DNA from 2 places in the Streptomyces nitrosporeus genome. Region 1 is predicted to be linked to the other one. Evidence: riboswitches for the same ligand, from Rfam matches in the RefSeq annotation. Region 1 holds a riboswitch; the other holds the start of a gene.

Region 1 (5,486 bases):
GGGGCAACACTGGTGACGGACCGACTTGATACGGGGGCTGTCGTGCACCCACCGCCACCCCGCAGGACAACCGACTCGACGCAGCGAAAGAACCCGCCCATGTGCCAGCACCAGCCCCCCTGCCCGACCGCGGACTCCAGCGACCGGGAAGCCGCCCGCCTCGTGGCGCACCACCCGGAGCAGGGCTGGAGCCTGCTGTGCAACGGCGTTCTCCTCTTCGAGGACACCGGTGAGCTGCTGCCGAACGGGCAGATCATCGCCCCGCACCGGCCGTCGCGGACGGGCCACGTGGCGAAAGCGGCCTGAAGAGACAGCAGAAGCGCCCGGCCGCCGCGAAGAACACCAGGCTTACGGGGAACACCGGGGCCGGTGCCGAGACATCGTCTCCGCACCGGCCCCGACGCGTGTTCCGGGAGCGTTCCCTACCGGTCGTACTCGTCCAGCGGAGGGCAGGAGCAGACCAGGTTGCGGTCCCCGAAGGCACCGTCGATGCGGCGGACCGGCGGCCAGTACTTGTCCGCCGGGGTGACACCGGCCGGGAAGACCGCTTCGGTGCGGCTGTACGCGTGCTCCCAGTCGCCGCCGAGCGCGGCAGCCGTGTGCGGGGCGTTGCGCAGCGGGTTGTCGTCCGCGCTCCAGGCGCCGGAGGCGACCTTCTCGATCTCGCCGCGGATGGCGATCATCGTGTCGCAGAACCGGTCGAGTTCGGTGAGGTCCTCGCTCTCGGTCGGCTCGATCATCAGCGTGCCGGCCACCGGGAACGACATCGTGGGCGAGTGGAAGCCGTAGTCGATCAGCCGCTTGGCGACGTCGTCGATGCTGACCCCGGTCGCCTTGGAGAGCGGCCGCAGGTCGACGATGCACTCGTGTGCGACCAGGTCACCCGGGCCGGTGTACAGGATCGGGAAGTGCGGTTCCAGTCGCTTGGCGATGTAGTTGGCCGCGAGCACGGCCACCTGCGTCGCGCGCTTCAGCCCCTCCCCGCCCATGAGGCGGACGTACGCCCAGGAGATCGGCAGGATGCCTGCCGACCCCCACGGCGCGGCGGAGATGGGGCCGACCCCGGTCCCGGGGCCCGCGGCGGGCTGCAGCGGATGGTTCGGCAGGTACGGCGCCAGGTGCGCGCGTACGCCGACGGGGCCGACACCCGGACCGCCTCCGCCGTGCGGGATGCAGAAGGTCTTGTGCAGGTTCAGGTGCGAGACGTCCCCGCCGAACTTGCCGGGCTTCGCAAGGCCGACCAGCGCGTTGAGGTTGGCGCCGTCCACGTACACCTGGCCGCCCGCGTCGTGCACCTCGCCGCAGATGTCGGCGACGTGCTCCTCGAAGACGCCGTGGGTGGAGGGGTAGGTGATCATCAGGACGGCGAGTTCGTCGCGGTGCTTCAGGATCTTGGCGCGCAGGTCCTCGATGTCGACCTCGCCGTCGTCGGCGGTCTTGACCACGACGACCTTCATGCCCGCCATCACGGCGCTCGCGGCGTTGGTGCCGTGCGCGGAGGACGGGATGAGGCAGACGGTACGGCCCTCGTCACCGTTGGCCCGGTGGTAGGCGCGTACGGCCAGGAGCCCGGCGAACTCACCCTGGGAGCCGGCGTTCGGCTGGAGGGAGACGGCGTCGTAACCGGTGACCTCGGCCAGCCGCTCCTCGAGCTCACGGATGAGGGTGAGGAAGCCCTGGGCCTGCTCGGCCGGTGCGAAGGGGTGCAGCGCGCCGAACTCCGGCCAGGTGATCGGCTCCATCTCGGCGGTCGCGTTGAGCTTCATGGTGCAGGAGCCCAGCGGGATCATGCCGCGGTCCAGCGCGTAGTCCCGGTCGGCGAGCCGGCGGAGGTAGCGGAGCATCGCGGTCTCGGAGCGGTGCTGGTGGAAGACCGGGTGGGTGAGGACCTGGTCGGTGCGCAGCAGGCCGCCGGGCAGGGCCTCGGCGGTCCCGGCGTCCAGCGCCTCGATGTCGCCGTCCGCGCCGAAGGCGGCCCAGACCGCGGCCACATGGGCGCGGGTGGTGGTCTCGTCGCAGGCCACCGAGACGTGGTCGGCGTCCACGAGACGCAGGTTGACCCCGCGCTCGCGCGCCGCGGAGACCACGCCGGAGGCGGCACCCGGCACCCGGACGGTCACCGTGTCGAAGAACGAGTCGTGCACGACGTCGGCGCCCGCGGCCCGCAGCCCCCCGGCCAGGATCGCGGCGAACCGGTGGGTCCGCCGGGCGATCGTCCGCAGACCGTCGGGGCCGTGGTAGACGGCGTACATCCCGGCCATGACGGCGAGCAGTACCTGCGCGGTGCAGATGTTGCTGGTGGCCTTCTCGCGGCGGATGTGCTGCTCGCGGGTCTGCAGGGCCAGGCGGTAGGCCTTGTCGCCGTCGGCGTCGACGGAGACGCCGACGAGGCGCCCGGGCAGGCTCCGGGCGAACTTCTCACGGACGGCCATGAAACCGGCGTGCGGGCCGCCGAAGCCCATCGGCACCCCGAAGCGCTGGGTGGTGCCGACGGCGATGTCCGCGCCGAGCTCACCGGGCGAGGTCAGCAGGGTCAGGGCCAGCAGGTCGGCGGCGACGGTGACGATCGCGCCCAGTTCGTGCGCCTGCTCGATGACGGGCCGCAGGTCACGCACGGCACCCGAGGCGCCCGGGTACTGGAGGAGCACGCCGAAGACCCCGCGTCCGGCGGCCTCGGCGGGGATGCCGTCGGCCAGGTCCGCGACGACCACCTCGACGCCGGTCGGTTCGGCGCGCGTACGGATCACCGCGACGGTCTGCGGCAGGGTGTCCGCGTCGACCAGGAACACGCCGTCCTTGACCTTGCCCACGCGCCGTGCCAGCGCCATGGCCTCGGCGGCGGCCGTGCCCTCGTCCAGGAGCGAGGCGCCGGAGGTGGGCAGTCCGGTGAGGTCGGCCACCATCGTCTGGAAGTTCAGCAGGGCCTCCAGGCGGCCCTGGGAGATCTCCGGCTGGTAGGGCGTGTACGCCGTGTACCAGGCGGGGTTCTCCATGACGTTGCGCAGGATGACCGGCGGGGTGAACGTGCCGTAGTAGCCGAGCCCGATCATCGGGGTCAGCACCTGGTTGCGGTCGGCGAGCTGCCGGAGCTCCGCCAGGACCTCGGCCTCGGTGCGCGCCCGGGGGAGGTCCAGTGCCTCGGCGCTCCTGATCACGTCGGGCACCGCGGCCGCGGTGAGTTCGTCGAGGGAGCCGTAACCGACCTGTGCGAGCATTTTCGCCTGGGCCCCGGCATCCGGCCCGATGTGGCGCTGCTCGAAGGGGATGCCCTGCTCCAGCTGGGAGAGCGGAGTGCGACGGGGGGTCATGAAGGAGGCCTCCTGGTCTGTCACGACCTGCGAGGGGCAGCACGGCGTAGCTGCCCGAACGGCCTCCCCCTCTGTCATCTCGACCTGAGAGCTTCACCGGCCCGCCTCGCGGCGTGCCGGCTTTCACCGTCGGTGAGGCCGGGTCCGTCCCGCCACATGTCCGTGCCGGTCCTGGTCCCGCCCTGCTTTCCAGAGTGGCTTCGTCCGTGCGGTACGGGGGCCTGAGAGATTCCGGGGAGGAGTTGCTCCTTCGGCGCCTCCGATGCTGTCTCGGAGGGCTCTCCCGCACGGGGTCGGCAGCCGCCTCCAGCCTACCAGCGGGCCGGCCCGGGCCGTTCCGAGTGGCTGAAGCCCCGGATCTGGCCTTTCGTAGTCCTGTGGAGCAGTAGCGACCACCCTGATGCCCCGTGACCAGTGGGAGGTCCCGTGCAGAGCGACATCGATCCGCGCAGTCTGATCGGCCGCAAGGCCTTCGACCGCACCGGAGCCAAGATCGGGACGGTGGACGAGGTCTATCTCGACGACGCCACCGGCGTCCCCGAGTGGGCGGCCGTGCGGACGGGGCTCTTCACCAGGGACGCGTTCGTGCCGCTGGATCCGAGCGAGTTCGCCGACGGCCGGCTGAAGGTCCCCTTCGACCGTGCCCTGATCAAGGACGCGCCCGATTTCGGGGTGGGCCGCCACCTCTCCCCCGAACAGGAACTGCAGCTCTACCGCCACTACGGGCTGGACGTGGCCCCCGCCGAGGGCACGGCCCCCGACCGGGACTTCGGCAAGCTGGCCGGCCACGAGGAGTAGTCGACCGGATCGCGCACCAGCGGCAGCGGATCGGCCGGCCGCAGCTCCGGGTCGTCCGTCCTGAACGTCCGCACCCGGCCCGGGGCCGAACCCGGTTCCTCGAACCGCACGGTGACCCGCCCGACCCCGCTGCCCTGCACCCACCCGTGCCCGAGCGTCTCGTGCCGTACGTCCTGCCCGGCGGACCACCGCCGGGCGGACGGCTGCCCGGCGTCCTCCGGGGCGGCCAGCACCGCCTGCGCGGCCCCGGACTCCTCCGGCTTCGGCCCGTCCGTCTCCGGCCTCTCCGTCTCGGGCCTGTCCGTCCCCCGCCCGTCCGTCCCCGGCCCGGCGGCCCCGCTCCCGGCCTCCTCGGCCGCGGACGGCACCGCGTCGCCCTGCCGCGCCTCGGCCGCCTGCGCGAAGAGGTCCTCCTGTGTGAAATCCGCGAGTCCCGTGACCCCCACCCCGAGCAGCCGTACGCCGCCGGTGGTGTCGACGGCCTCCAGGAGCCTCGCCGCGGCCTCCCTGACGACCCCGGGATCGTCGGTGGGGCCGCGCAGCGTCTCGGACCTGGTCAGCGTCGAGAAGTCGTAACGGCGCACCTTCAGCACCACCGTCCGTCCGGAGCGTCCCGCGTCCCGGAGCCGCCGCACACACCGGTCGGCGAGCCGCTCCACCTCCGCCCGCACCCGGACGCGGTCGTGCAGGTCCACGTCGAAGGTGTCCTCCACCGACACGGACTTGGCGTCACGCTCGGCCACGACGGGCCGGTCGTCGTGGCCGAGGGCCATGCGGTACAGCGCGGCCCCGTGCGCCTTGCCCAGCAGGCGTACGAGTTCCGCCTCCCCCGCCTCGGCGAGATCGTGCACCACCGTCATCCCGGCGCGTCTGAGATGGTCACCCGTGGCGGGGCCCACCCCCGGCAGTGTGCGGACGGACATGGGTGCGAGCAGTTCGCGTTCGGTGCCCGGTTCGATGAGCAGGAGCCCGTCGGGCTTGGCCTTCTCGGAGGCGATCTTGGCGAGCATCTTGGAACCCGCGAGCCCGACGGACCCGCTGAGTCCGGTGGCCGCCGTGATGACCAGGCGCAGCTGCTCGCCGACCGCACGGGCGGAACGGGAGTCGTCGGCGAGGCCGCCCGCCTCCAGGTCGACGAACGCCTCGTCCAGGCTGAGCGGCTCGACCAGCGGGGAGAGCCGCCCGAGCAGTTCCATCACGGTCTCGCTCACCGCCCGGTAGAGCGGGAAGCGCGGAACCAGGTACGCGGCGTTGGGGGCCAGCCGTCTCGCCTGGGACATGGGCATCGCGGAGTGCACGCCGAACCGCCGGGCCTCGTACGACGCGGTCGCGACCACCCCGCGGGCCCCCAGCCCGCCCACCACCACCGGTTTGCCTCGC
Region 2 (5,486 bases), 4.5 Mb from region 1:
TGCACCGGAATGTCCACGTCTTCCCAGTCCCTCTCTCGCCGAGCCGTGCGGCAGAAACCTTAGACGGAGGGGCGGCGGCGCGCCGCCGCCCCTCCGCCCGGCGGGACCGGTCCGGCGTACCGTCCGGATGCCGGACGGCCGGACGGACACCTTCCGGATGTGCGTCCGCGAAGTACATGTATGAGGAATGGATACGGGGCGCGGGCACACGGCCCCGCCCCGGGGCGTCCCGTCCTGGGGCGTCCCGTCCTGGGGCGTCCCGCCCCCGCCCCCCGCGCCTACCCCCCGGTGAAGGTGATCCGCTCGATCCTCCCCGCCGCCTCGCGGTCGAGCAGCACGGCCGAGGCGCAGCCCGGCAGCAGCAGTCCGCCTTCGGCGTCCCGCAGCAGCCGGCCGACGGCGCGCCGGTGCCGGGCGAAGGCGTATCCGGAGACGCCGCGCCCGCGCTCGCGCTGGCCCTCCCTGGCCACCGCGGGGGTGACGTCGAGCAGCACGAGGTGCAGGGCCCGGCCCCGGCGGACGGCGTCCCGTGCCAGCCAGCGGCGCACCCAGGACTGCGTACCGCAGTCGTGCACCACCACGGAGCCCCCCGAGCGCAGCGACCGCCGCAGCCCGAGGTAGTGCGCCGCCCGCACGAGGGGGCGGTAGAGGGCGTACGGGAGTAAGCGGGGCATCCGGGCCGCCCAGCGGTCCCGGGTGTCCTGGGAGTCGACGGCGCGTCCCTGGACCGCGCGCGTGATCAGGGTCGACTTCCCGCTGCCCGGCAGCCCCGAGACCACCACCACGTCACCGGGCGCGAAGACCAGCTCCGAAGGCCCGGGGCCGCCGCCCCGCAGGTCGCGCACCGCCCGGGCGGGCGCCCCGTCCAGGCTCTCGCGGGCGGGCGCGCCCGGCTGCGCGGGCATCGCGTCGTGTGCGGCCCCTGTGGCCGTCGCGTGTGGCCGCAACGTCATCGCCGTCCCCCTGCATTCGTCACCACACCTGGTCTGCCCAAGAAGTGTAAAGAAAAGGTAATGCGGCCGGGGCGCTCCGGACGGGACGCGGGCCGCACGTGTCGCCCGCCCCGGTCCGTCCGCCGCCCGCCCGGACGGCTCCGGCCCCACTCTCCCCCACGGCGTGCGATGATGACCCCGCCAATTGCATACCGGCCGTTTGAATCCGCGCGGGAGAGTCCCGGTCACCGTGTGCGCCGGGCGCCGAAGGAGCAAGTTCCTCCCTTGAATCTCTCAGGCCCCGTACCGCGTGGATGAGGCAGATCTGAAAAGCGGGCCGCCCTGCGGCTCCACCCAAGGTGCAAGCCGACCCCTTTCAGGGGCTTGCGGCGAACCTCTCAGGTTCCGATGACAGATGGGGAGGGACCGCCCTTTGCCGTCATGCCCTGGAGCCGTACCCATGAGCACCGACCCCCGCCCCGCCGCCCTCCCCGAAGGCGCCGCGCACCAGAGCCCTCTCCACGCGCTGCACCGTTCGCTGGGCGCGACCATGACCGACTTCGCCGGCTGGGACATGCCCCTGCGGTACGCCAGCGAGCGCGACGAGCACAACGCCGTACGCACCCGGGCCGGCCTCTTCGACCTCTCCCACATGGGTGAGATCACCGTCACCGGGCCGCAGGCCGCGGCCTTCCTGAACCACGCGCTGGTGGGCAACATCGCCACGGTCGCCGTCGGCCGGGCCCGCTACACGATGATCGTCGCGGAGGACGGCGGCATCCTGGACGACCTGATCGTCTACCGCCTGGGTGAGACCGAGTACATGGTCGTCGCCAACGCGGGCAACGCCCCGCTGGTCCTGGACACCCTCACCGGGCGCTCGGCCGGCTTCGACGCCGAGGTGCGTGACGACCGGGACGCCTACGCGCTGCTCGCCGTCCAGGGCCCCGCCTCCCCCGCCGTGCTGAAGGCCGTCACCGACGCCGATCTGGACAGCCTGAAGTACTACGCCGGCCTGCCGGGCACGGTCGCGGGGGTCCCCGCGCTCATCGCCCGTACCGGCTACACCGGCGAGGACGGCTTCGAGCTGTTCGTCGCCCCCGCGCACGCCGAGCGGCTGTGGCAGGCCCTCACCGAGGCGGGCGCCCCGCACGGCCTGGTCCCGTGCGGCCTCTCCTGCCGGGACACGCTGCGCCTGGAGGCGGGCATGCCGCTGTACGGCCATGAGCTGACCGCCGCCCTGACCCCGTTCGACGCCGGTCTCGGCCGGGTGGTGAAGTTCGAGAAGGAGGGCGACTTCACCGGCCGCGAGGCGCTGCGCGCGGCTGCCGCGCGTGCCGAGTCGGCCCCGCCCCGCAAGCTGGTCGGCCTGGTCGCCGAGGGCCGCCGGGTGCCGCGGGCCGGTTTCCCGGTCGTGGCCGAGGACGGCCGGGTGATCGGCGAGGTCACCTCGGGCGCCCCCTCCCCCACCCTGGGCAGGCCGATCGCCATGGCGTACGTCGACACCGCCTACGCGGCGCCCGGTACGGCCGGGGTCGCCGTGGACATCCGGGGCACGCACGAGCCCTACGAGGTCGTCGCGCTGCCTTTCTACAAGCGCGAGAAGTAACCGGCGGCGGCACCCCGGGCCGGTCCGCGCCCCGGGCGCGGCAGGCACCGGGCCCCGCCACGGCGGCCCGGACGCCCGGACGTGACGCAGTCCTGTCTCACGCCTCAAGACCACCGTTCACCAGCACTCCCCCGCGTACAGGAGAATTCAGACCATGAGCAACCCCCAGCAGCTGCGGTACAGCAAGGAGCACGAGTGGCTGTCGGCCGCCGAGGACGGCGTGGCCACCGTCGGTATCACCGAGTACGCGGCCAACGCGCTCGGTGACGTCGTCTACGCCCAGCTCCCGGCGGTCGGTGACACGGTGACCGCGGGTGAGACCTGCGGTGAGCTGGAGTCGACCAAGTCGGTCAGCGACCTGTACTCCCCGGTGACCGGCGAGGTGACCGCGGCCAACCAGGACGTCGTGGACGACCCGTCGCTGGTGAACTCCGCCCCCTTCGAGGGCGGCTGGCTGTTCAAGGTGCGCGTCACGGAGGAGCCGGACGACCTGCTCTCCGCCGACGGGTACACCGAGTTCTCCGGCAACTAAAGACCCCAAGGGACCACCTGATGTCGCTTCTCAACTCCTCCCTCCACGAGCTGGACCCGGACGTCGCCGCCGCCGTCGACGCCGAGCTCCACCGCCAGCAGTCCACCCTCGAGATGATCGCGTCGGAGAACTTCGCTCCGGCCGCCGTCATGGAGGCCCAGGGCTCCGTCCTCACCAACAAGTACGCCGAGGGCTACCCGGGCCGCCGCTACTACGGCGGCTGCGAGCACGTCGACGTGGTCGAGCAGATCGCGATCGACCGCATCAAGGCGCTCTTCGGCGCCGAGGCCGCGAACGTCCAGCCGCACTCCGGTGCGCAGGCGAACGCCGCCGCGATGTTCGCGCTGCTGAAGCCGGGCGACACGATCATGGGCCTCAACCTCGCCCACGGCGGTCACCTGACCCACGGCATGAAGATCAACTTCTCCGGCAAGCTGTACAACGTGGTCCCGTACCACGTCGACGACACCGGCGTCGTGGACATGGCCGAGGTCGAGCGCCTGGCCAAGGAGTCGAAGCCGCAGCTGATCGTGGCCGGCTGGTCGGCCTACCCGCGTCAGCTGGACTTCGCCGCCTTCCGCCGTATCGCGGACGAGGTCGGCGCGTACCTGATGGTGGACATGGCGCACTTCGCCGGCCTGGTGGCCGCGGGCCTGCACCCCAACCCGGTGCCGCACGCCCACGTCGTCACCACGACCACGCACAAGACCCTGGGCGGTCCGCGCGGTGGTGTCATCCTGTCGACGCAGGAGCTCGCCAAGAAGATCAACTCCGCGGTCTTCCCCGGTCAGCAGGGCGGCCCGCTGGAGCACGTGATCGCGGCCAAGGCGGTCTCGTTCAAGGTCGCGGCGACCGAGGAGTTCAAGGAGCGCCAGCAGCGCACCCTGGACGGCGCCCGCATCCTCGCCGAGCGCCTGGTGCAGCCGGACGTCACCGAGGCGGGTGTCTCCGTGCTGTCCGGCGGCACGGACGTGCACCTGGTCCTGGTCGACCTGCGCGACTCGGAGCTGGACGGCCAGCAGGCCGAGGACCGGCTCCACGAGATCGGCATCACGGTCAACCGCAACGCCGTCCCGAACGACCCGCGCCCGCCGATGGTCACCTCGGGCCTGCGCATCGGTACGCCGGCGCTGGCCACCCGCGGCTTCGGCGCGGAGGAGTTCACCGAGGTCGCGGAGATCATCGCCGCCGCCCTCAAGCCGTCCTACGACGCCGGGGCCCTGAAGGCCCGGGTGACGGCGCTGGCCGAGAAGTTCCCGCTGTACCCCGGCCTGAAGTAGGCCCCGGCCGGAACCAGGCCCTTCGGCCCGGTTCCGGGCGGTTCGCACGACCGGTGGGGGCACCGCGCACACTGAACAGTGGGCACGGTGCCCCCGCCCCTTGCCCCCGCACGGCCGGCCCGGGAGACCCCCGGCGCGGCCCGCGGCACCACCCCGGCCCGGACACCCCCGGTGCCCGGCCCGCACCACCCGGCGGACAACGGCGTCCACCAACCCTTTAGGAGTCCCCCCGTGGCCATCTCGGTCTTCGACCTCTTCTCGGTCGGCATCGGCCCGTCCAGCTCCCACACCGTCGGCCCGATGCGCGCGGCGCGCATGTTCGCCCGCCGCCTCAAGAACGAGGGCCTGCTGGCCCACACCGCTTCCGTACGCGCGGAGCTGTACGGCTCGCTCGGCGCGACGGGCCACGGCCACGGCACCCCGAAGGCGGTCCTGCTCGGCCTGGAGGGCGCCTCGCCCCGCACGGTCGACGTGGAGGGCGCCGACGCCCGCGTCGAGGCGATCCGGGCCTCGGGGCGCCTCGCCCTGCTCGGCATGCACGAGATCGCCTTCGACGCCGACGAGCAACTGGTCCTGCACCGCCGCACGGCACTCCCGTACCACGCCAACGGCATGACCCTGTGGGCGTACGACCGCGAGGGCGCGCCGCTCCTGGAGAAGACCTACTACTCGGTGGGCGGCGGTTTCGTCGTGGACGAGGACGCGGTCGAGGGCGAGAACCCGATCGTCCCGGACGACACGGTGCTGCGGCACCCCTTCCGCACCGGCGACGAGCTGCTGCGGCGGGCGCGCGAGACGGGCCTGTCGATCTCCTCCCTGATGCTGGAGAACGAGAAGGCCTGGCGGACCGAGGAGGAGATCCGCGCGGGCCTCCTGGAGATCTGGCGCGTCATGCAGGCCTGCGTGGCCCGCGGCATGTCCCGCGAGGGCATCCTGCCGGGCGGCCTCAAGGTCCGCCGCCGCGCCGCGAACTCGGCCCGCCAGCTGCGTGCGGAGGGCGACCCCCAGACCCACGCGATGGAGTGGATCACCCTCTACGCGATGGCCGTCAACGAGGAGAACGCGGCGGGCGGCCGGGTGGTGACCGCGCCGACGAACGGCGCGGCCGGCATCATCCCGGCGGTGCTGCACTA

What was found. A riboswitch is a leader RNA that binds a small molecule or an ion and turns the genes downstream of it on or off. The one in region 1 is predicted to bind glycine.
Region 2: it holds a riboswitch for glycine, as region 1 does, so the genes downstream of both, gcvT (glycine cleavage system aminomethyltransferase GcvT) here and gcvP (aminomethyl-transferring glycine dehydrogenase) in region 1, are expected to answer to the same signal.

Annotation. Positions count from the first base shown of each region.
Region 1 is NZ_CP023702.1:6,690,602-6,696,087, reverse strand. It holds gene CP967_RS29635 (DUF5999 family protein) at 100-306, shown strand; gene gcvP (aminomethyl-transferring glycine dehydrogenase) at 423-3,308, opposite strand; glycine riboswitch at 3,508-3,604, opposite strand; gene CP967_RS29625 (PRC-barrel domain-containing protein) at 3,735-4,106, shown strand; gene CP967_RS29620 (DNA polymerase IV) at 4,028-5,486, opposite strand, start outside.
Region 2 is NZ_CP023702.1:2,198,338-2,203,823, forward strand. It holds gene CP967_RS09465 (enhanced serine sensitivity protein SseB) at 1-17, opposite strand, end outside; gene CP967_RS09470 (AAA family ATPase) at 279-953, opposite strand; glycine riboswitch at 1,154-1,251, shown strand; gene gcvT (glycine cleavage system aminomethyltransferase GcvT) at 1,393-2,541, shown strand; gene gcvH (glycine cleavage system protein GcvH) at 2,696-3,073, shown strand; gene glyA (serine hydroxymethyltransferase) at 3,094-4,353, shown strand; gene CP967_RS09490 (L-serine ammonia-lyase) at 4,585-5,486, shown strand, end outside.